One region of the Pseudomonas sp. H1_G08 genome, then DNA from elsewhere that is predicted to be linked to it. Evidence: predicted binding sites of a transcription regulator. Region 1 holds the regulator's gene; each other region holds the start of a gene.

Region 1 (5,344 bases):
CGTTCTTCAGGGTTTTCTGCAGGGCCTGACCCAGTCGTTCGGTCAGGTAGACGGAGCGGTGATGCCCGCCGGTGCAGCCAATGGCAATGGTGACGTAGGCGCGGTTGCTGGCGGCGAAGCGTGGCAGCCACTTGTTCAGGTAGGCGTAGATGTCCTGATACATTTCTTCGACATCCGGCTGCTGCGCCAGGTACTCGGCCACAGGGGCATCGAGGCCGGATTGCGCGCGCAGCTCCGGTTTCCAGTACGGATTGGGCAGGCAGCGCACGTCGAACACGAGGTCGGCGTCGACCGGCATGCCGCGCTTGAAGCCGAACGACTCGACCAGAAACGCCGTACCGGGCTCCGGTTGATTCAACAGGCGCAACTTGATGGTGTCGCGCAGTTGATACAGATTCAGGCTGGTGGTGTTGATTTTCAGGTCGGCCAGATCGGCGATCGGACCAAGCAGGGCGGTTTCATCGTGAATCGCCTCGGCCAGTGAGCGATTTGCGTTGCTCAGCGGGTGACGACGACGGGTCTCGGAAAAACGCTTGAGCAGGGTTTCTTCATCGGCGTCCAGGTACAGCACATCGCACTTGATATGCTTGGCACGCACGTCTTCGAGCAACTCAGGGAAACGTGACAGATGGCTGGGCAGGTTGCGCGCATCGATCGACACGGCGACCAGCGGCTGCGCCAGTTCTGTGTGAATCAGCGCCCGCTCGGCCAGTTCCGGCAGCAAACCGGCCGGCAGATTGTCGATGCAGTAGTAGCCGTTGTCCTCAAGGACATTCAGGGCGGTACTTTTACCCGAGCCCGAACGGCCACTGACAATGATCAAACGCATGATTAGTGCCCGTTCTGCTCGTCCAGTACAACCTGGTACAAGGCTTCATTGCTCGGAGCGCTGCGTAGCTTGTCGCGCACTTCCTTGCGGTCGAGCATGCTGGCGATCTGGCGCAACAACTCCAGATGCGCGTCGGTTGCGGCTTCCGGGACCAGCAGTACGAACAACAGGTCCACCGGAGCGCCGTCGATGGCGTCGAAATCGATCGGGGCTTCGAGGTGCAGCAGGGCGCTCACTGGCCCCGCGCAGCCCTTGAGGCGGCAGTGGGGAATGGCGATGCCGTTGCCAAAACCGGTGGAGCCGAGTTTTTCACGGGCGATCAGCGCCTCGAAGACATCCTGCATCGCCAGATCCGGCACTTCGCGGTGGATCAGGTTGGCAATCTGTTCGAGGGCTTTTTTCTTGCTGCCGCCCGGCGCGTTCACTTGGGAACGGCCGGGGGTCAGGATGGTTTCAAGTCGGATCATGGATAGGGGTGTTAACGACCGGTCGCGCCCTGGAGGAGGCTCTGGGTCTTTTCCTTATGCTTTTTGAGTTGGCGATCCAGCTTGTCGGTAAGTGAGTCGATCGCAGCGTACATGTCGGTATCTTCTGCGTTTGCGACCACTTCACTGCCGGGAATATGCAAGGTGGCTTCGATCTTCTGTTTCAGCTTTTCGACGCACATCGTGACCTGCACGTTGGTGATCTTGTCGAAATGTCGCTCCAGTCGCTGGAGTTTTTCCTCGATGTAGGAACGCAGAGGTTGGGTCACTTCCAGTTGGTGTCCACTGATGTTGACTTGCATACAGCTTCTCCTTCGTTGCCAGTGCATAAAGCGGCAGGCCGAAAAGCCTGCCACTGGAACGCTGTAACGTGGCTTACATCAACCGCTTGCGTTCGCTCGAAGGCGCGATTCCGAGGGATTCGCGGTACTTGGCGACGGTGCGGCGAGCCACCTGAATGCCTTGTGCCTCCAGTAAACCAGCGATCTTGCTGTCACTCAACGGCTTTTTCTGATTTTCCGCAGCGACCAGTTTCTTGATGATCGCGCGGATCGCCGTGGACGAGCATTCGCCGCCTTCGGAGGTGCTGACGTGGCTGGAGAAAAAGTATTTCAGCTCATAAATACCGCGCGGGGTATGCATGAATTTTTGTGTGGTCACCCGGGAAATCGTCGATTCGTGCATGCCGACCGCTTCGGCGATGTCATGCAATACCAACGGCTTCATTGCTTCGTCGCCGTACTCGAGGAAGCCGCGCTGATGTTCGACGATCTGCGTGGCCACTTTCATCAGGGTTTCGTTGCGGCTCTGCAGGCTCTTGATGAACCAGCGGGCCTCCTGCAACTGGTTGCGCATGAAAGTGTTGTCGGCGCTGGTGTCGGCACGCTTCACAAAACCGGCGTACTGGGCGTTGACGCGCAGGCGAGGCACCGATTCCTGGTTCAGCTCGACCAGCCAGCGCTCGTTGTCCTTGCGCACGATCACGTCGGGAATGACGTATTCGGCTTCGGTCGACTCGATCTGTGAGCCGGGACGCGGATTGAGGCTCTGCACCAGTTCGATGACCTGACGCAGCTCGTCTTCCTTGAGCTTCATGCGCCGCATCAACTGGCTGTAATCGCGGCTGCCGAGCAGGTCGATGTAATCGGCGACCAGACGCTTGGCCTCGGTCAGCCACGGCGTCTTCGCGGGCAGCTGGCGCAATTGCAGCAGCAGGCATTCGCTGAGGTTGCGTGCGCCGATACCGGCGGGCTCGAATTGCTGGATGCGATGCAGGACGGCTTCGATTTCGTCGAGCTCGATGTCCAGTTCCGGGTCGAACGCTTCAAGAATTTCTTCGAGTGTTTCGTCCAGATAGCCCTGATTGTTGATGCAGTCGATCAGGGTCACGGCGATCAGGCGATCGGTGTCGGACATCGGCGCCAGGTTCAGTTGCCAGAGCAGATGACTCTGCAGGCTCTCGCCGGCCGACGTGCGGGTGGTGAAATCCCACTCATCGTCATCGCTGCTGGGCAGGCTGCTGGCGCTGGTCTGGTAAACGTCTTCCCAGGCAGTATCCACTGGCAGTTCGTTGGGGATGCGCTCGTTCCAATCGCCATCCTCGAGGTTATCCACCGTCGGGGCGGTTTCCTGGTAGGAGGGTTCCTGGATTTCGGCGGGCTTCTGTTCGGCGTTGTCGGCCAGCGGATCGGCATTGTCGAAGTCGTCGCCTTCTTCCTGGCGCTCGAGCATCGGATTGGATTCCAGAGCCTCCTGGATCTCCTGTTGCAGGTCCAGGGTCGACAATTGGAGCAGGCGGATGGCCTGTTGCAGCTGCGGTGTCATCGTCAGCTGCTGGCCCATTCTCAAGACTAGCGATGGTTTCATGGCAGGGGCTTAACACCTTATTCGCCGGCGCTTTGCGCCATCCACTACAGGGCGCCGAAGCGCCAAACTTAAGCAAATTATATGCCTGAAACTGAAGTGTTTGCCTAGAGCGCTGTAACAATTAAAGCGGATAAATGCGCCTTGAATCGATACAGCGCTGTCGCGCTTACAGGCGGAACTCGTGACCCAGATACACTTCCTTGACCAGATCGTTGGCCAGGATGGTCTCGGCATCGCCTTCAGCGATCAGTTGACCGTCGTTGACGATGTAAGCGGTTTCGCAGATATCCAGCGTCTCACGCACGTTGTGGTCGGTGATCAGCACGCCGATGCCCTTGGCCTTGAGGTGATGGATGATCTGCTTGATGTCGCCGACCGAGATCGGGTCGACACCGGCGAACGGTTCGTCGAGCAGGATGAACTTGGGTGCAGTGGCCAGGGCGCGAGCGATTTCCACCCGGCGACGCTCACCGCCGGACAGGCTCATGCCGAGGTTGTCGCGGATGTGGCTGATGTGGAATTCCTGCAGCAGGCTTTCCAGCTCCTTGCGACGACCGGCCTTGTCCAGCTCCGGGCGGGTCTCGAGGATCGCCATGATGTTGTCGGCGACCGACAGTTTACGGAAGATCGACGCTTCTTGCGGCAGATAGCCGATACCGGCCTTGGCGCGGCCGTGCATCGGCTGGTGGCTGACGTCCAGATCATCGATCAGCACACGGCCCTGATCTGCCTGCACCAGGCCAACGATCATGTAGAAGCACGTAGTCTTGCCGGCGCCGTTCGGGCCGAGCAAGCCGACGATCTGCCCGCTGTCGATCGACAGGCTGACGTCACGCACGACCTGGCGGCTTTTATAGGCCTTGGCCAGGTGCTGAGCTTTCAGAGTTGCCATTACTGGGATTTCTCTTCGGTTTTCTTCTTCGGCTGGATCACCATGTCGATGCGCGGACGCGATTCGGTGACCTTGCTGCCCGTGGCGCGACCGGCGCTGGCCAGCTTCTTCACGGTGTCGTAGACGATTTTTTCGCCCTGGGTGACGTTGTTATCCTTGTCGATAACCTTGGCCTTGTCGATCAGCACCACCCGGTTCTGCTGGGCGTGGTATTGAATCGTCACGCCGTAGCCCTTGACCGGGTTGGCGTCGCCCTGGGTCTGCAACTGCTCGAAGTAAGCCAGGTTGCCTACCGAGGTCACCACGTCGATGTCGCCATTGGGCGCGCGCGTCATGGTCACGGTGTTGCCTTTAACGATCATCGAGCCTTGGGTAATGATCACGTCACCTTTATAGGTGGCGATGCCATTCTTGTCGTCCAGTTGGGCGTCGTCGGCCTGAATGCGGATAGGCTGCTGCTGATCGTTCGGCAGGGACCAGGCGCTCGCGCTTCCCAGTGCTGCGCCCAGACTGAGCAAAATAGGGAGGGTTTTAACGAGCCTCATACTGTCCTCTTACGTTCGATTGCAGGTGTATCCTGCTGTCCTTCAGGTACGCTTTCATTCCGACGCCAGTCGATACGCCGCCAGCGCCCTCGATTCTAACGGGTTGCGCGGTCTGCGCATATTCTTGCTGCGGGAACACGGTCATGCGGGCGCTGGTGATCAGGGTGCCGCGCTGTTTCTCGTCGGTGCGCTGTACGCGTACCGAATCGATCAATTCAACTTCGGTGCCGCCCGAATTCACTTCGCCGCGCTCGCTGGTCACGTGCCACGGGAAGTCGGTGCCGCGGTACATGTTCAAATCAGGCTTGGTTACCAGAGTGACATCGGTGGCCTTGACGTGCTCGGCCTTGTCGGAGGTCATCTCGTACTGCACCTTGCCGTCGGGCAGGTATTGAATGGTGTGCGTGTTGGTCGCGTACCAGTCGATCGGATTCTCGGCGGCCGAGACCGGCGGCTTGTCGAGGAAGCGCTCAGGGCTGATGTTCCAGTAGCCCACCGCAGCGAAAATCGCCGCGATGCAGCCGAACAGCAGGAAATTGCGAAACTTTTTGCTAAACATGGTCAGGCTCACAGGTACGCGGCGTTGGCCGCTTCGAGGCGGCCCTGGGCGCGCAGGATCAATTCGCAGAATTCGCGGGCGGCACCTTCGCCGCCACGGGCGCGGGTAACGCCGTGGGCGTGTTCGCGGACGAAATCGGCAGCGTTGGCCACCGCCATGCCCAGCCCT
Region 2 (5,344 bases), 950 kb from region 1:
TACTCCGCTTTCGCGAGCAGGCTCGCTCCCACATTGGTTTGCGCTGGTAAAAAACAACCGGAGGTTCGACCTGTCATCTTCGGCAACGTAGAATGCGCGCCTTTCCCGGGCAATCGTCCCCACGATGGCGCCCGCGCATTTATCGGAGCACTTGACCATGACCGTTACCAAGACCAGCGAGTACCTGGAAACCCTCTACGAAGGCTACGGCCAGCGTTTTCGCATGGAAAAACTGCTGCACGAAGTGCGCACCGAACACCAGCATCTGGTGATCTTCCAGAACCCGCGCATGGGCCGGGTGATGGCGCTGGACGGCGTGATCCAGACCACCGAAGCCGACGAATTCATCTACCACGAAATGCTCACCCACGTGCCGATCCTCGCCCACGGCACTGCCAAGCGCGTGCTGATCATCGGCGGCGGTGACGGCGGCATGTTGCGCGAAGTGACCAAGCACGCCGGCGTCGAACACATCACCATGGTCGAAATCGACGGCACCGTGGTCGACATGTGCAAGGAATTCCTGCCGAACCATTCCGCCGGTGCCTACGATGATCCGCGCCTGAACCTGGTGATCGATGACGGCATGCGTTTCGTCGCCACCACCACTGAAAAATTCGACGTGATCATCTCCGACTCCACCGACCCGATCGGCCCGGGCGAAGTGCTGTTCTCGGAGAACTTCTACCAGGCGTGCCACCGCTGCCTGAACGAAGGCGGCATCCTGGTGACTCAGAACGGCACGCCGTTCATGCAGATCGACGAAGTCAAAACCACCGCCGGTCGCCTGCGCAGCCTGTTCCCGGACTGGCACTTCTACCAGGCCGCCGTGCCGACCTACATCGGCGGCTCGATGACCTTCGCCTGGGGCTCGACCAACCCGGCCTACCGCAAGCTCAGCCGTGAAACCCTGCAACAGCGCTTCATCGGCAGCGGCATCGTCACCCGTTACTACAATCCGGAAATCCACATCGGCGCGTTCGCCTTGCCGCAATACGTGCTGCAAGCGGTCAACAAGCCGAGCAACGACTGATCACGCTGAAGGCGCTCTGCAAGGGAGCTTTTGTGGTGAGGGGATAAATCCCCTCGCCACAGAAGTCCGCCCTATCGATCGGATGGTTATTTTCACCGTTGGCGGCTGTAATCCTTTTGAACCAACTCTCGCGGAAAAAAGTCGAGATAGAGGTAAGCCCATTTACGGGTTGATCGAGGAGGCACTGATGCAAAAGTGGAAAGTCACTTTCGTGGATGATCACGGCGAAATTGTTGATGAAGTCTTCGAACGTGAGGAATGCCCGTCCGATGATGAAGCCGCGCGGCTGATCAAGGAGCGGCTTCTTCCGGTTGCCGCCCAGCTGGATCTCAACGACCTGCAAGGGCGCACCACCGATGCCGAGGTGAAAAACCTCAAGACCCAGAACGGCATCGAAATCCTCAGCATCACCCCTGTCTGAACACTTCCTGTCATCTCGTAAACCAGGCCTTGGCAGCGGCGCTCTCTTGGGGCTACTCTGCAGGCGAGATCAGCGAATGGATCGCTAAGGTCTGGTCTTGTCAGCTACATGCTTGTTTCCCGCGCGCAACCACGTTGCCGTAGTACTTAGGCCAAAAGGCCCGGGGCGGGAATACGGAAAGTCTATCCATCAATCGAGGGGGACGATTCATGAGCACAGCCTATCAAGAAGACATCAGCAGCAACGTTCTGCGCCGCATGAAAGAAGGCGGTTTCGATTTTTCCCGGTTTCATCCCATCGAGTTCTACGCGATTTTTCCGGACGAGGAGCGGGCGCGCAGGGCAGCAGGCAAATTTCGCGGTGAATCCATCAATGCCCAGGTCAGTGCGCGCGACGACGGCGCCTGGTCGCTGGAATTGAGCAAAGTGATGTACGCAACCTATGACGACATCGGCGATTTCGAGCAAGGCTTTTCTGCCGTGGTCGAACCGCTGGGCGGCATTATCGAGGGTTGGGGCGTGAAGCAGGAGGTGCGCAATCGTTACCGGTTGAATTGATATTGCGCATTGTTTGTCGGGCAACGGCTGACCTTCGGGTCGGCCGTTGTCGTTTCTGGCTTCTGCACATCGCAGTGGCAAAACCCTGAAACAAGAATCCCGGGCAAAAAAAAGCCACCGGAGAGGGTGGCTAAAAGGGAAGACGGGTGTGCAATAAAGTCCTGTCGGGACGGGGCTGCCAAGGCAGTTCAGATCAGTTGAGCTGACTACTTCGCGACGGCGTGCCGGGGAAGTTTTGCAGCGAATGCGCGGATTATCCGCAGTCGCGGTCGGGCAGTGAAATCAACTCTGACTATGCTGGTGATAGGCGATGCAGTGCGTCGCAATGAAGCGGGGGCAATCGGGCCGGGGCATTTGCCGCACAGGAATGGTGCGCAGCCTCCGGCGTGGATCTACAACCGATTGAAATCAAAGCGTTTATGCCGATGGCACGGGCCTTGCGAAGGCCTGTATGTCCGGAGTGACAAGGAGTACGGCATGATCCGCACCTATTTTGACGAGATGTACGATGCCGGCGGCCTGGTCCGCCCGCATTACCGGGAATTTGCCCGCTGGCTGGCCGAGACGCCCGACGAGCTGCTCGCGCAGCGCCGCCGCGAGGCCGATCTGCTGTTCCACCGAGCCGGGATCACCTTCACGCTCTATGGCGACGAGCAGGGCACCGAGCGCCTGATTCCGTTCGATACCATTCCCCGTAGCATCCCCGCCAGTGAGTGGCGGATTGTCGAGCGCGGCTGCATCCAGCGGGTCAAGGCGTTGAACATGTTTCTCGCCGACCTCTACCACGAGCAGCGCATCATCAAGGCCGGGATTATTCCCGCCGAACAGGTGCTGGCCAACGAGCAATACCAGTTGGCAATGCAGGGCCTGGATCTGCACCGCGACATCTACTCGCATATCTCCGGCGTCGATCTGGTACGCGATGGCGATGGCACTTATTACGTTCTCGAAGACAACCTGCGCACACCCAGTGGCGTCAGCTACATGCTCGAAGACCGCAAGATGATGATGCGCCTGTTCCCTGAACTGTTCGCCGCCCAGCGCATTGCCCCGATCGATCACTATCCCAATCTGCTGCTTGATACCCTGAAAAGCTCAAGTCCGATCGACAACCCGAGCGTGGTGGTGTTGACGCCGGGACGCTTCAATAGCGCGTTCTTCGAACATGCGTTTCTGGCGCGGGAAATGGGCGTTGAACTGGTGGAAGGCGCAGATTTGTTCGTGCGTGACGACAAGGTGTTCATGCGCACCACCGATGGCCCGAAAGCGGTCGACGTGATCTATCGCCGCCTCGACGACGCATTCCTCGATCCTCTGGCATTCAACCCGGATTCGATGCTCGGTGTGCCGGGGCTGCTGTCGTCCTATCGCTCCGGCAACGTGGTGCTGGCCAATGCCATCGGCACCGGGGTCGCGGACGATAAATCGGTTTACCCGTTTGTCACCGACATGATCCGTTTTTACCTCGACGAAGAGCCGATCCTGAAAAACGTGCCGACCTGGCAATGCCGCAACCCGTCCGAGCTGTCCCATGTGCTGGCCAATCTTGCGGATTTGGTCGTCAAGGAAACCCAGGGCTCCGGCGGTTACGGGATGCTGGTCGGACCGGCCGCGACGACAGCGGAAATCGATGCCTTTCGCGAGCGCATCAAAGCCAAACCCCATGCCTACATTGCGCAGCCGACGCTGTCGCTGTCGACCTGTCCGACCTTTGTCGAAAACGGCATCGCGCCGCGCCATATCGACTTGCGTCCGTTCGTGCTGTCCGGCCGCGAAACCCGTGTGGTGCCTGGCGGTTTGACCCGTGTCGCGTTGCGTGAAGGCTCCCTGGTGGTGAACTCCTCCCAGGGCGGCGGGACCAAGGACACCTGGGTAGTCGAGGATTGAAGGAAGCTTGCCATGTTAAGTAGAACTGCCTCGGATCTGTACTGGATGTCGCGTTACCTGGAGCGTGCGGAGAATCTCGCGCGCATGCTCGACATCAGCTATTCGCTGTCGCTGATGCCGCAGGACGGGCGCGGCGATGGCCTGCATGAACTCGCTATGCCGTTGCTGATCACCGGCACCTTGGACGATTACCTTGAACGCCACGGCGACCTGCACGCAGAGCGCCTGCTGCATTTCTTCGCACTGGACGCGGCCAACCCGGCGAGCATCTACAGCTGCCTCGGCGCTGCGCGGGCCAGTGCCCATGCCGTGCGCGGGCGAATCACTGCGGACATGTGGGAAAACATCAACGCGACCTGGCTGGAAATTCGTGGCATCGCCGAGCAGGGCCTGAGTCGTTATGGCATGAGCCGGTTTTGCGAATGGATCAAGGAACGTTCGCACCTGTTTCGCGGCGCCTCTTACGGCACGATCATGCGCAACGACGCGTTTCGCTTTATTCGTCTGGGCACGTTTATCGAGCGCGCGGACAACACGCTGCGCCTGCTTGATGCCCGTTACGAAATGGCCGGCGATCAGGCCGAAGCAGTCAGCGACGGCACGGCGCACGCCTATTACCAATGGAGTGCGCTGCTGCGCGCCTTGTCCTCATTCGAGGCCTACACCGAAATCTACCGCGACGCGCCCGGCGCCCGGCATGTCGCCGAATTGCTGCTGTTGCGCGCCGATGTGCCGCGTTCGCTGCGTGCCTGTACAGAAGAGATTGACCAGATCCTCGCGCAACTGCCCGGCGCCAACGGCCGCCCGGCACAACGCCTGGCGGCGGAAATGGACGCGCGCCTGCGTTACACCGGCATCAACGAAATTCTCGAAGAAGGCCTGCACGCCTGGCTGACCGAATTCATCCCGCTGGTGCGCCAGTTGGGCAACGCCATTCACAGTTCCTATCTGGAGGCTGCATGAGACTTTCCATAAGCCACGAGACCACCTATCACTACGAAGATCAGGTGCGCGCGAGCATCCAGTACCTGCGCCTGACACCCCACGACAGCGAGCGTCAGCATGTCCTCAGTTGGCAACTCGACCTGCCGCGTCCGGTGCGTGCGCAGCTCGATCCGTTTGGCAACATCCTGCATGTGCTGACCATGGACGAGCCCCACGAAGCGATCATCATCGGCGCCCGTGGTCAGGTCGATATCGATGAATTGCGCGAGGCCGAACATGAGAGCCAGTCGGCGCTGCCGTTCCTGCGCTTCACGCGCCTGACCGAAGCCGACGAAGCCTTGCGCGAGTTTGCCGCGAAGAACTGCAAGCAGCGGCGAGACCGCACCGCGCTGATCGACTTGATGCACGGTCTGAATCAGCACATGAGCTACACGCCGGGCTCCACCGAAGTCGACACCAGCGCCGCCGAAGCTTTCGCCGGTCGGGCCGGGGTCTGTCAGG
Region 3 (5,344 bases), 1.2 Mb from region 1:
GCCGCCGGCAGCACACCACGCACCGGCCGCACGGCACCCGACAGCGCCAACTCGCCCAGACATTCCACCTCGTCCAGGGTCAGGCAGGGCACCTGCACACTCGCCGACAGAATCCCCAAGGCAATCGCCAGATCAAACCGCCCGCCATCCTTGGGCAGGTCCGCCGGCGCCAGATTCAAGGTGATCCGCCGCGCCGGAAATTGCAGTCCGGAATTGATGATCGCGCTGCGTACGCGATCCTTGCTCTCCTTCACCGCCGCTTCAGGCAGGCCGACCATGGTCAGCGACGGCAGACCGTTGGCCAGATGGACTTCGACGGTAACAGCGGGGGCTTCCACGCCAACCTGGGCGCGACTGTGGACGATGGAGAGGGACATGGTCGTTCCTTGAGTTGAATCGGGGAGCCGCTTCCTGCGGGTTTTTGAAGGGTAGTCTGGGGAGAGAGCGTTGGTCGGACAGTTTTAAGGGCGAACTTTCACTGGATGTTGCTGAAGGCACTAATCCTCAGGCATAAAAAAACCGCCTGTCAGGCGGTCATTTTTGCGGTACTCAGGTTCCACCGCCGGCAAGCCAACCATCGGGCTCCATTTCCTTGCCATAGGTCGCGGCCACTTTCAGAAAATGCCGCTGACTGGCTGAAACTCTGTCCGGCAATCCGAGTGCCTCGGTACCCGGTTTGGACACCCGTGCCGATTGGGTTTTCTGCTTCTTCTGCTTCATAAACACCTCACGTGCCGGGATGCTTGATTCGATCTTATTGGTCGTCCAATGGAAAGACAAGGCGACCGGTTGTATCAAAATAAAATCCCAGCGTTTGATAGTAAGGGATGGCGCCTGAGTCTGGCTCTTGTACTTCGATTTTCGTGCACCCCAGCTTCCGGGCGTAGAACTCTGTTGTCAGCAATGCCATCGGAGCGATCCAGCCCCGCAAGGTATTTGTCTTGCAGGTGTGTCCCTGCAAAAGGACGATTTTCATGCAGATCGTGCTTCTTCGCGGCGTTGCGTAGCACAGTCCGCACAGTTCTTCTTCGTACCAGAACGCTGCCCTAATATTTGTAGGACGCTGGCGAAAGGGGTGTGAAGATCTTGTATCCGGAGTCGGATGTTCCAGTTTGGCCACTCAACGCAGCCTCTGGAGGCGAAAAAAAATGGACCGCAGTGGTATGCGCCCGATTCTTCCGGGCGAGGTTCTGAATAAGGAATTCATGGAGCCGTTGAGCATGACCGTCATGGATCTGGCCATGCCCACGAAATGGCCCGAAAGCGAGATCGAAGAGCTTGTGAAATGCCAGCTCAGGATCTGCGCCGATCTGGCAATCAGCCTCGCCATTCAGCTCAACACTACGCCTGAGTTATGGATGAATCTTCAGTCGACTTACGATTTGCGCAGAGCCCAGCTCCGGCATGCGGGCTCATAGCGATTGCAGCATCCGCGAAGCCCTTTTCCACCATGGCCCTGCCCGGGTCGCCCAATCCTCTGCTGAACATTCAGCATCAGATAGCTTAGAAACCTGGGCTTTTTGGCGCAATCGGACGGCGGTCATTAAGGTTGTAGGACGTTGCGGGGATGGTTCAAGGGCTGAAGATCAAAAGATCGCAGCCTTCGGCAGCTCCTACAGGGACGCGAATTATTCAGCGGGCGGTGTCAGCTTCGCTTCCATCTCGGCAACCTTGGCTTCGAGGCTTTCGAGGCGGGCGCGAGTACGCGCCAGCACTACCATCTGACTATCGAACTCTTCCCGGCTGACCAGATCGAGTTTGCTGAAGGCACTTTGCAGCAGCATTTTGAACTGGCTTTCCATTTCGGCTTTCGGCAGCGGGGTGTCGCCGCTGAAGAGGCGGGAGGCGGTGCCGCTCAGGGCGTCGAGGAAGTCTTTGGGCGCGAGCATGGGAAATGTCCTGGAAACAATGGCCGGCAGTGTATCACGCAGTGTCTATAGTCAATCCCGTTGCACGGATGCACGCTTTTCGCGCAGGGGGACGGACGGTGGCGCACCGTTGTTGTGCGTATCGGCAAAAGCTTTTCTGCCCGAGCGCGTGCAACAGGGGCCAAGAGATTGAAATGCAGGGTTTTTGCCGAGCTGGCAAGGTTTCTGCTTAGTCACCCTCGACCCATGCACTGATGCAGTCGCTGTGACGAATGCAGTGCGGCAGACGAAGCGGGGAGTTTCGTCTGATGCGGTTAGCTGGCGTCAACGATGCGTTACAAAGCCAGGCACTGCGCTTAGACTTGAGACGGGTTTGTTTTCCTGGGGCAAGTCCACCAATTCGGGAGAGAGTTTCATGAAGCTAGTCACTGCCATCATCAAGCCGTTCAAGTTGGACGACGTGCGCGAGTCGCTGTCCGAAATCGGCGTGCAGGGCATTACCGTTACTGAAGTCAAAGGCTTCGGCCGGCAGAAGGGTCACACCGAGCTGTATCGCGGCGCGGAATATGTGGTCGATTTTCTGCCCAAGGTGAAAATCGACGTGGCCATCGACGACAAGGATCTGGATCGGGTTATCGAGGCGATAACCAAAGCGGCCAACACCGGCAAGATCGGTGACGGCAAGATCTTCGTGGTCAATCTGGAACAGGCGATCCGCATCCGTACCGGCGAAACCGATACCGACGCGATCTAAGCGCCGCCACAAACCCAACGCCCCAGGAGAAAACAATATGACTCTGCGTAAATTCGCAGGGCTAGGCGCCCTGTTGTCCATCGTAATGCCCGGCATCGCCATGGCGGCAGACGAAGTGGCAGCGCCAGTCCTCAATTCCGGCGACACCGCCTGGATGCTCACCTCGACAGCGCTCGTGCTGTTCATGACCATCCCCGGCCTGGCGCTGTTCTACGGCGGTATGGTTCGCTCGAAAAACATTCTTTCCGTGCTGATGCAGTGCTTCGCCATTACCGGTCTGATCAGCATCCTGTGGGTCATTTATGGCTACAGCATTGCCTTCGACACCACCGGCATGGAGCAGGGCGTCGTCAACTTCAATTCGTTCTTCGGTGGCATGGGCAAGGCGTTCCTCGCCGGTGTCACGCCTTCGAGCATCACCGGCCCGGCGGCGCTGTTCCCTGAAGCGGTGTTCATCACCTTCCAGATGACCTTCGCGATCATCACCCCGGCGCTGATCGTCGGTGCGTTCGCCGAGCGCATGAAGTTCTCCGCGATGCTGATTTTCATGGGCATCTGGTTCACGCTGGTTTATGCACCGATCGCGCACATGGTCTGGTCCGGTAACGGCGGCCTGATGTGGGACTGGGGCGTGCTCGACTTTGCTGGCGGCACCGTGGTGCACATCAACGCCGGTATCGCCGGCCTGGTCGCGTGCCTGGTACTGGGCAAGCGCAAAGGCTTCCCGACCACACCGATGGCTCCGCATAACCTCGGCTACACCCTGATGGGCGCGGCGATGCTGTGGGTTGGCTGGTTCGGCTTCAACGCTGGTTCCGCTGCTGCCGCCAACGGCACTGCCGGTATGGCCATGCTGGTTACTCAGATCGCCACCGCCGCTGCGGCACTGGGCTGGATGTTTGCCGAGTGGGTCACCCACGGCAAGCCAAGCGCACTGGGGATTGCTTCGGGCGTGGTCGCCGGTCTGGTCGCGATCACTCCGGCCGCTGGCACTGTAGGCCCGATGGGTGCACTGGTGATCGGTCTGGCCGCAGGCGTGGTGTGCTTCTTCTGCGCCACCACCCTGAAACGCAAACTCGGCTATGACGATTCCCTGGATGCCTTCGGCGTGCACGGCATCGGCGGTATCCTCGGCGCGATCCTCACTGGTGTGTTTGCCGCACCGGCACTGGGCGGCTTCGGCACCGTGACTGACATTGGCGCGCAGGTCTGGATTCAGATCAAAGGCGTCGGCTTCACGGTGATCTACACCGCGATCGTCACTTTCATCATCCTCAAGGTGCTGGACGCCGTCATGGGGCTGCGCGTAACCGAGGAAGAAGAGTCGGTCGGCCTCGATCTGGCACAACACAACGAACGCGGCTACAACCTGTAAGTACGCGCGATAAAAAAATTGCCCGGTTCGCCGGGCATTTTTTTGTCCGGGATTTGTCATTCAAGGTGCGGCTGAAAGGATTTTTCTTACGGCTTTGGTCGTCTTTACGACGAGGCTTTTTCTGCGGGCAATCGCTTACATCGCTGCAGGAATATTAGGGCCTTTGTTTTTTTTCAGAGCACGCTAGAATGCGCCCCGAACGAGCGGAGAACTGTATGTGGCAACAGACTCTGATAACCCTGCGGGCAAGGCCCCGGGGCTTTCATCTGGTGACGGACGAGTTACTCGCAGGCTTGCCTGAACTCAAGACCTGTCGGGTCGGTCTGTTGCATTTGTGGCTGCAGCACACGTCGGCATCGTTGACCATCAACGAGAACGCCGATCCGGCAGTTCGTCGCGACTTCGAACGATTTTTCAATCGTCTGATCCCACAAGGAACAGACGGCTACGAGCACAACGACGAAGGCCCGGATGATCTCCCGGCGCACTTCAAGGCCAGCGTGCTCGGTTGCCAGATCAGTCTGCCGGTTGCGGCAGGGCGGCTGGCACTGGGTACCTGGCAAGGGATTTATCTGGGCGAGCACCGTGATCATGGCGGTGCCCGTAAAGTCCTCGCCACCTTGCACGGTGAACAGGCATGAGCCGCTGCCGGGCAGCGGCAGAAGATTTTTCAACGGCGGCTTCGACAGCCGCCAAAGCTGGTCTATAACTAATCTGCTTTTGGCAAGTCATGAGGTAGAACATGAGCGACGATGATCTGGAAAACGACGACCTCGAAGTAGGCGACGAAGACGAGGCCGAGGAAGGCCTGGAAGCGGCAGCGGAAGACGTTACCGAAGACGATGGCGGTGACGACACGCCGGCCCCGGCTGCCAAAGGCAAAGCCAAGGCTGCGGTCTCGGTCGACGAGTTGCCGAGCATCGAAGCCAAGAACAAGGAGCGTGACGCCCTGGCCAAGGCCATGGAAGAATTCCTTGCGCGCGGCGGCAAGGTGCAGGAAGTGGAGGCCAACGTGGTCGCCGATCCGCCCAAGAAGCCGGATAACAAGTACGGCAGCCGCCCTATCTGAGGCGCGTCGCTCGCTTGCTGAAAAAGCCCGCCGTCGCTGCGGGCTTTTTTATGCCTGAAATAAATCCGTTGAAAGCAAATGCAGTCCTCTGTGGGAGCGAGCCTGCTCGCGAAGAGGGCATGTCAGCCGACATACATGTTGAATGACACACCGCATTCGCGAGCAGGCTCGCTCCCACAGGGTTTGTGGATTATTTCGAGGTGGCATTCCAGCGGGAGAGGACGACGGGCAATTCGGTCAGGCTGCGAATTTCCGCATCCGGCAAGCGCTCCGCCTCC
Region 4 (5,344 bases), 600 kb from region 1:
TCTGGCCGTCGATCACCTGCACGGCCAGGCGATGCTCGCCGCGATCGATGTTCACCAACTGCAAAACCGGTACGTTGCTCGGCTGGCCATAGGGCTCGTCGTCCAGCACCAGTCTCAGTTGATGCGGCGATTGCAGGCGCGGTTTGATCAGGACATTGACCGTAAAGGTGCCGTTGTTGGCGCGCAGCGCCTCGTCAGTGGGCAGACCGGCGAGTTCGAGGATTTCATAGGCGTTGCGCGGTGGTTGCGGTTGTTCTGCGGTGGGTGATTGCGGCGCGCTCGGTGCTTGCGGCTCGACCCGATTGAGCGGCGGCAGCTCGACCGGTTGCGCCTGCACGCCGTCCGGCGGCTGATTGCTGTACGCCGTGTTGCCGTTGGCGTCGGTGTACTTGTAGATCTGCCCGGCGGCGGGCAGAGCGATCAGCAGCAGAATGTAGAGAAACGTGCGACCCATGAAATCGACCGGGGTTGGAAGCGATGGGTAGCAGCATAGGACAGGTGCGGCGGTTGGCCCAACTGGCGACACATCCAAAGATCATTCAGACACCATGGATCCCCTGTGGGAGCGAGCCTGCTCGCGAAGGCGTCGCATCAGTCACCATCATCTTCAATGACCCACCGCTTTCGCGAGCAGGCTCGCTCCCACAGGGTAAATGAACTGTGCCGGGCAATAAAAAAGGCCTCCCGAAGGAGGCCTCTTTTGTCACGCCGCTTACGCAGCGCTACCGGATCAGCAGCTGTAGTACAGCTCATATTCCAGTGGGTGCACGAAGGTGCGAACCTTGATTTCTTCTTCCGATTTCAGCGCGATGTAAGCGTCGATGAAGTCATCGGAGAACACGCCGCCCTTGGTCAGGAACGCGCGGCCCTTGTCCAGCTCTTCCAGGGCTTCTTTCAGGCTGCCGCAAACCTGTGGGATCTCTTTCGCCTCTTCAGGCGGCAGGTCGTACAGGTTCTTGTCGGCGGCATCGCCTGGGTGGATCTTGTTCTGGATACCGTCCAGACCGGCCATCAGCAGTGCTGCGAAGGCCAGGTACGGGTTGGCAGCCGGATCCGGGAAGCGTGCTTCGATACGGCGGGCTTTCGGGCTCGACACGTAAGGAATACGGATCGAAGCGGAACGGTTGCGAGCCGAGTAGGCCAGCATTACCGGAGCTTCGAAGCCTGGCACCAGACGCTTGTACGAGTTGGTCGCCGGGTTGGTGAAGCCGTTCAGGGCCTTACCGTGCTTGATGATGCCGCCGATGAAGTACAGAGCGGTATCGGACAGGCCGGCATAGCCTTCACCTGCGAAGGTGTTCTTGCCATCTTTCCAGATCGACATGTGTACGTGCATGCCCGAACCGTTGTCGCCGTACAGTGGCTTCGGCATGAAGGTCGCGGTGCGGCCGTAAGCGTCAGCAACGTTGTGCACAACGTATTTCAGGGTCTGAACTTCGTCAGCTTTCTTCACCAGGGTGTTGAACTTGACGCCGATTTCGTTCTGGCCGGCAGTTGCCACTTCGTGGTGGTGAACTTCAACCGACTGACCCATTTCTTCCAGTGCGTTGCACATGGCGGTACGGATTTCGTGGTCGTGGTCGAACGGTGGAACCGGGAAGTAGCCGCCTTTCACGCCTGGACGGTGACCCTTGTTGCCGCCCTCGATGTCCTGGTCGGACATCCACGAACCTTGCTCGGAGTAGATCTTGAACATCGAGCCGGAGATGTCCGACTTGAATTTCACCGAGTCAAAGATGAAGAACTCAGGCTCCGGACCGGCGAATACGGTGTCACCGATACCGGTGGCTTTCAGGTGCTCTTCGGCGCGCTTGGCGATCGCACGTGGGTCGCGATCGTAGCCCTGCATGCTCGAAGGCTCGATGATGTCGCACACCAGAATCAGGGTTGGGTCTTCGGTGAACGGATCGAGCACGGCAGTTTCGTCGACCGGCATCAGGATCATGTCGGAGGCTTCGATGCCTTTCCAGCCGGAGATGGAGGAACCGTCGAACATCTTGCCGACTTCGAAGAAGTCGTCATCCAGCGCATCGCGAGCCGGCATGGTCACGTGGTGCTGAGTGCCTTTGGTGTCCGTGAAGCGCAGATCAATCCACTTGACGTCATGATCTTTGATGAGTTGAACCGACTTCGACATAGTGTCCTCCGGGTGAATTAGGGCGGGTAGTGGATGCCCTTAATAATGGTGATGCCGGCGCGAATACTCTGCCAAGGCAACCTGCCTCACAAGGGAGCAAATTGCATGCCAGTGCCCCAGCATGGGTTTTTTGCCCCAAATTCACGCTTATTAAGGCGTGCGAGGTACTGAATCGACAAATCCCGCCCCTTAATGTTGCGTTTAAATTCAGAAATGACCTGTTTTGGTGCAAGCAAAACCTTCTGCACATTAACTGGTTAAACCTTGAGCAATTTCCGCTATAATCCGCGCCCCCCTTTTTCGGCTGGCCGTTCGCGCGCTGTTTTCATGAAACTTATCGTAAAAGTCTTCCCCGAGATCACCATCAAAAGCCGACCTGTCCGGACGAAATTCATCCGCCAGTTGGCCAAGAACATCCGCACCGTGCTCCGTGACCTGGACCCGGCCGTGGTGGTGAACGGCGTGTGGGACAATCTCGAGCTGGAAACCCGCGTTACTGACCCCAAAGCCTTGAAAGAGATGGGCGAACGCCTGACCTGCATGCCGGGTATCGCGCATTTTCTGCAGATCGACGAGTACCCGCTGGGCGACTTCGACGACATCACCGAAAAGTGCAAACAGCACTACGGCGATGCACTGGCCGGGAAGATTTTCTCGGTGCGCTGCAAGCGCGCAGGCAAGCATGCCTTCAGCTCGATGGACGTGGAAAAATACGTCGGCAGCAAGCTGCGTCGCGAGTGCGGTGCGGCCGGAATCGACCTTAAAGCACCGCAAATCGAAGTCCGTATCGAAGTTCGCGACAAACGGTTGTTCGTGATTCACAGCCAGCACAACGGCATCGGCGGCTACCCGCTCGGCGCGTTGGAGCAGACGCTGGTATTGATGTCCGGCGGCTTCGATTCGACCGTGGCGGCTTATCAGATCATGCGTCGCGGCCTGATGGCGCACTTCTGCTTCTTCAATCTCGGCGGGCGTGCCCACGAATTGGGCGTGATGGAAGTCGCGCACTTCATCTGGAAGAAGTACGGCAGCTCGCAACGCGTGCTATTTGTCAGTGTGCCGTTCGAGGAAGTGCTGGGCGAAATTCTCGGCAAAGTCGATAACAGTCATATGGGCGTGGTTTTGAAGCGTATGATGTTGCGCGCCTCGTCCGAGATCGCCGAACGCCTGCACATCGATGCACTGGTGACCGGTGAAGCGATCTCCCAGGTGTCGAGCCAGACGCTGCCGAACCTGTCGGTGATCGACTGCGTGACCGACAAACTGGTGCTGCGGCCGCTGATCGTCGCGCACAAGCAGGACATCATCGACACCGCCAACGAGATCGGCACCGCCGATTTCGCCCGGCACATGCCGGAATACTGCGGCGTGATTTCGGTCAACCCCAAGACCGCCGCCAAGCGTGGCCGGGTTGAGCACGAAGAGAAAGAATTCGACATGGCGGTACTCGAGCGCGCGCTCGCCAACGCCAAACTGGTGCCGATCGATCGGGTAATCGACGAGTTGGGCCAGGATTTGCAAATTGAAGAAGTCAGCGAAGCGCTGGCCGGTCAGATCGTCATCGACATCCGCCACCCGGATGCCGCCGAGGATGACCCGCTGGAGCTCGCCGGCATAGAGGTACAGACGATGCCGTTCTATGCAGTGAACGCACGTTTCAAGGAACTGGACCCTACTCGCCAGTACCTGCTGTATTGCGACAAAGGCGTGATGAGTCGCCTGCATGCCCACCATTTGCTCAGTGAGGGGCATGCCAATGTGCGCGTTTATCGACCGAGCTAAGTGCCCGGGGCTGTTTGCCTGTGGCCTGCGTCACCGGCCCCCCGACACCGCCGTCAAGCTGTAACGGCCATGCCGGACACTACTGCTAATCGCTGCCATGACTTGTCAGCAAACCGAATCCTCTGATCGAGATACACAAGTGATCGAAAATCTACGCAACATCGCCATCATTGCCCACGTTGACCACGGTAAAACCACCCTGGTAGACAAACTCCTGCGTCAATCCGGCACCCTGGAGCGCAACGAGCTCAACGACGAGCGCGTGATGGACTCCAACGACCAGGAAAAAGAGCGCGGTATTACCATTCTGGCGAAGAACACCGCCATCAACTGGAACGGCTACCACATCAACATCGTGGACACCCCGGGCCACGCCGACTTCGGCGGCGAAGTTGAACGCGTAATGTCGATGGTCGACTCCGTTCTGCTGCTGGTTGACGCTCAAGACGGCCCTATGCCGCAAACCCGTTTCGTGACCAAGAAGGCTTTCGAAGCCGGCCTGCGTCCAATCGTGGTCATCAACAAGGTTGACCGTCCAGGCGCGCGTCCGGACTGGGTTCTGGACCAGATCTTCGACCTGTTCGACAACCTCGGTGCGACCGAAGAACAACTGGACTTCCAGGTTGTTTACGCTTCGGCCCTGAACGGTATTGCCGGTCTGGACCACACCGCCATGGCGGAAGACATGACTCCGCTGTACCAGGCAGTAGTCGACCACGTTCCGCCTCCGGCCGTTGACCGTGACGGCCCGTTCCAGATGCAGATCTCCGCTCTGGACTACAACAGCTTCCTGGGTGTTATCGGTGTTGGCCGTATCGCTCGTGGTCGCGTCAAGCCGAACACCCCGGTTGTCGCTATCAGCGCTGACGGCAAGCGTCGCAACGGTCGTATCCTGAAGCTGATGGGTCACCACGGTCTGCACCGCATCGACGTTGACGAAGCAGCAGCTGGCGACATCGTCTGCATCAGCGGCTTCGACGAGCTGTTCATCTCGGACACTCTGTGCGATATCAACACCGTCGAGGCGATGAAGCCGCTGACCGTTGACGAGCCAACCGTTTCCATGACCTTCCAGGTAAACGACTCGCCATTCTGCGGTAAAGAAGGCAAGTTCGTGACCTCCCGTAACATCAAGGATCGTCTGGACAAAGAGCTGCTGTACAACGTTGCACTGCGCGTTGAAGAAGGCGACTCGGCTGACAAGTTCAAGGTTTCCGGCCGTGGTGAGCTGCACCTCTCGGTACTGATCGAAACCATGCGTCGCGAAGGCTTCGAGCTGGCCCTGGGCCGTCCTGAAGTGATCATCCGTGAAGTCGACGGCGTGAAGCAGGAACCGTTCGAAAACGTCACCATCGACATCCCTGAAGAATCCCAGGGCAAGGTCATGGAAGAGATGGGTCTGCGTAAGGGCGACCTGAGCAACAT

What was found. The regulator sigma-54, encoded in region 1, starts transcription at its own class of promoters, with help from an activator protein. The targets are predictions, from matches to a motif close to ANTGGCATNNANNTTGCTNT.
Region 2: a site for sigma-54 is predicted at 2,436-2,455, ahead of AB4N85_RS03875 (circularly permuted type 2 ATP-grasp protein). Genes of this name have one in related genera too.
Region 3: a site for sigma-54 is predicted at 2,081-2,100, ahead of glnK (P-II family nitrogen regulator). Genes of this name have one in related genera too.
Region 4: a site for sigma-54 is predicted at 2,231-2,250, ahead of glnA (type I glutamate--ammonia ligase). Genes of this name have one in related genera too.

The regions. Positions count from the first base shown of each region.
Region 1 covers NZ_CP162822.1:5,775,827-5,781,170, forward strand. Annotated here, with positions in the region: gene rapZ (RNase adapter RapZ) at 1-829, opposite strand, end outside; gene ptsN (PTS IIA-like nitrogen regulatory protein PtsN) at 832-1,296, opposite strand; gene hpf (ribosome hibernation-promoting factor, HPF/YfiA family) at 1,308-1,616, opposite strand; gene AB4N85_RS26025 (RNA polymerase factor sigma-54) at 1,690-3,180, opposite strand; gene lptB (LPS export ABC transporter ATP-binding protein) at 3,347-4,072, opposite strand; gene lptA (lipopolysaccharide transport periplasmic protein LptA) at 4,072-4,617, opposite strand; gene lptC (LPS export ABC transporter periplasmic protein LptC) at 4,604-5,176, opposite strand; gene AB4N85_RS26045 (KdsC family phosphatase) at 5,185-5,344, opposite strand, start outside.
Region 2 covers NZ_CP162822.1:830,576-835,919, forward strand. Annotated here, with positions in the region: gene speE (polyamine aminopropyltransferase) at 158-1,033, shown strand; gene AB4N85_RS03865 (hypothetical protein) at 1,221-1,454, shown strand; gene AB4N85_RS03870 (ribonuclease E inhibitor RraB) at 1,664-2,011, shown strand; gene AB4N85_RS03875 (circularly permuted type 2 ATP-grasp protein) at 2,489-3,898, shown strand; gene AB4N85_RS03880 (alpha-E domain-containing protein) at 3,911-4,861, shown strand; gene AB4N85_RS03885 (transglutaminase family protein) at 4,858-5,344, shown strand, end outside.
Region 3 covers NZ_CP162822.1:4,557,642-4,562,985, reverse strand. Annotated here, with positions in the region: gene AB4N85_RS20815 (YifB family Mg chelatase-like AAA ATPase) at 1-377, opposite strand, end outside; gene AB4N85_RS20810 (hypothetical protein) at 550-720, opposite strand; gene AB4N85_RS20805 (GNAT family protein) at 755-976, opposite strand; gene AB4N85_RS20800 (HigA family addiction module antitoxin) at 1,149-1,418, shown strand; gene AB4N85_RS20795 (accessory factor UbiK family protein) at 1,629-1,889, opposite strand; gene glnK (P-II family nitrogen regulator) at 2,284-2,622, shown strand; gene AB4N85_RS20785 (ammonium transporter) at 2,660-3,997, shown strand; gene AB4N85_RS20780 (secondary thiamine-phosphate synthase enzyme YjbQ) at 4,213-4,638, shown strand; gene sutA (transcriptional regulator SutA) at 4,740-5,066, shown strand; gene AB4N85_RS20770 (HAD family hydrolase) at 5,257-5,344, opposite strand, start outside.
Region 4 covers NZ_CP162822.1:5,174,929-5,180,272, forward strand. Annotated here, with positions in the region: gene AB4N85_RS23535 (DUF4124 domain-containing protein) at 1-454, opposite strand, end outside; gene glnA (type I glutamate--ammonia ligase) at 731-2,137, opposite strand; gene thiI (tRNA uracil 4-sulfurtransferase ThiI) at 2,465-3,919, shown strand; gene typA (translational GTPase TypA) at 4,059-5,344, shown strand, end outside.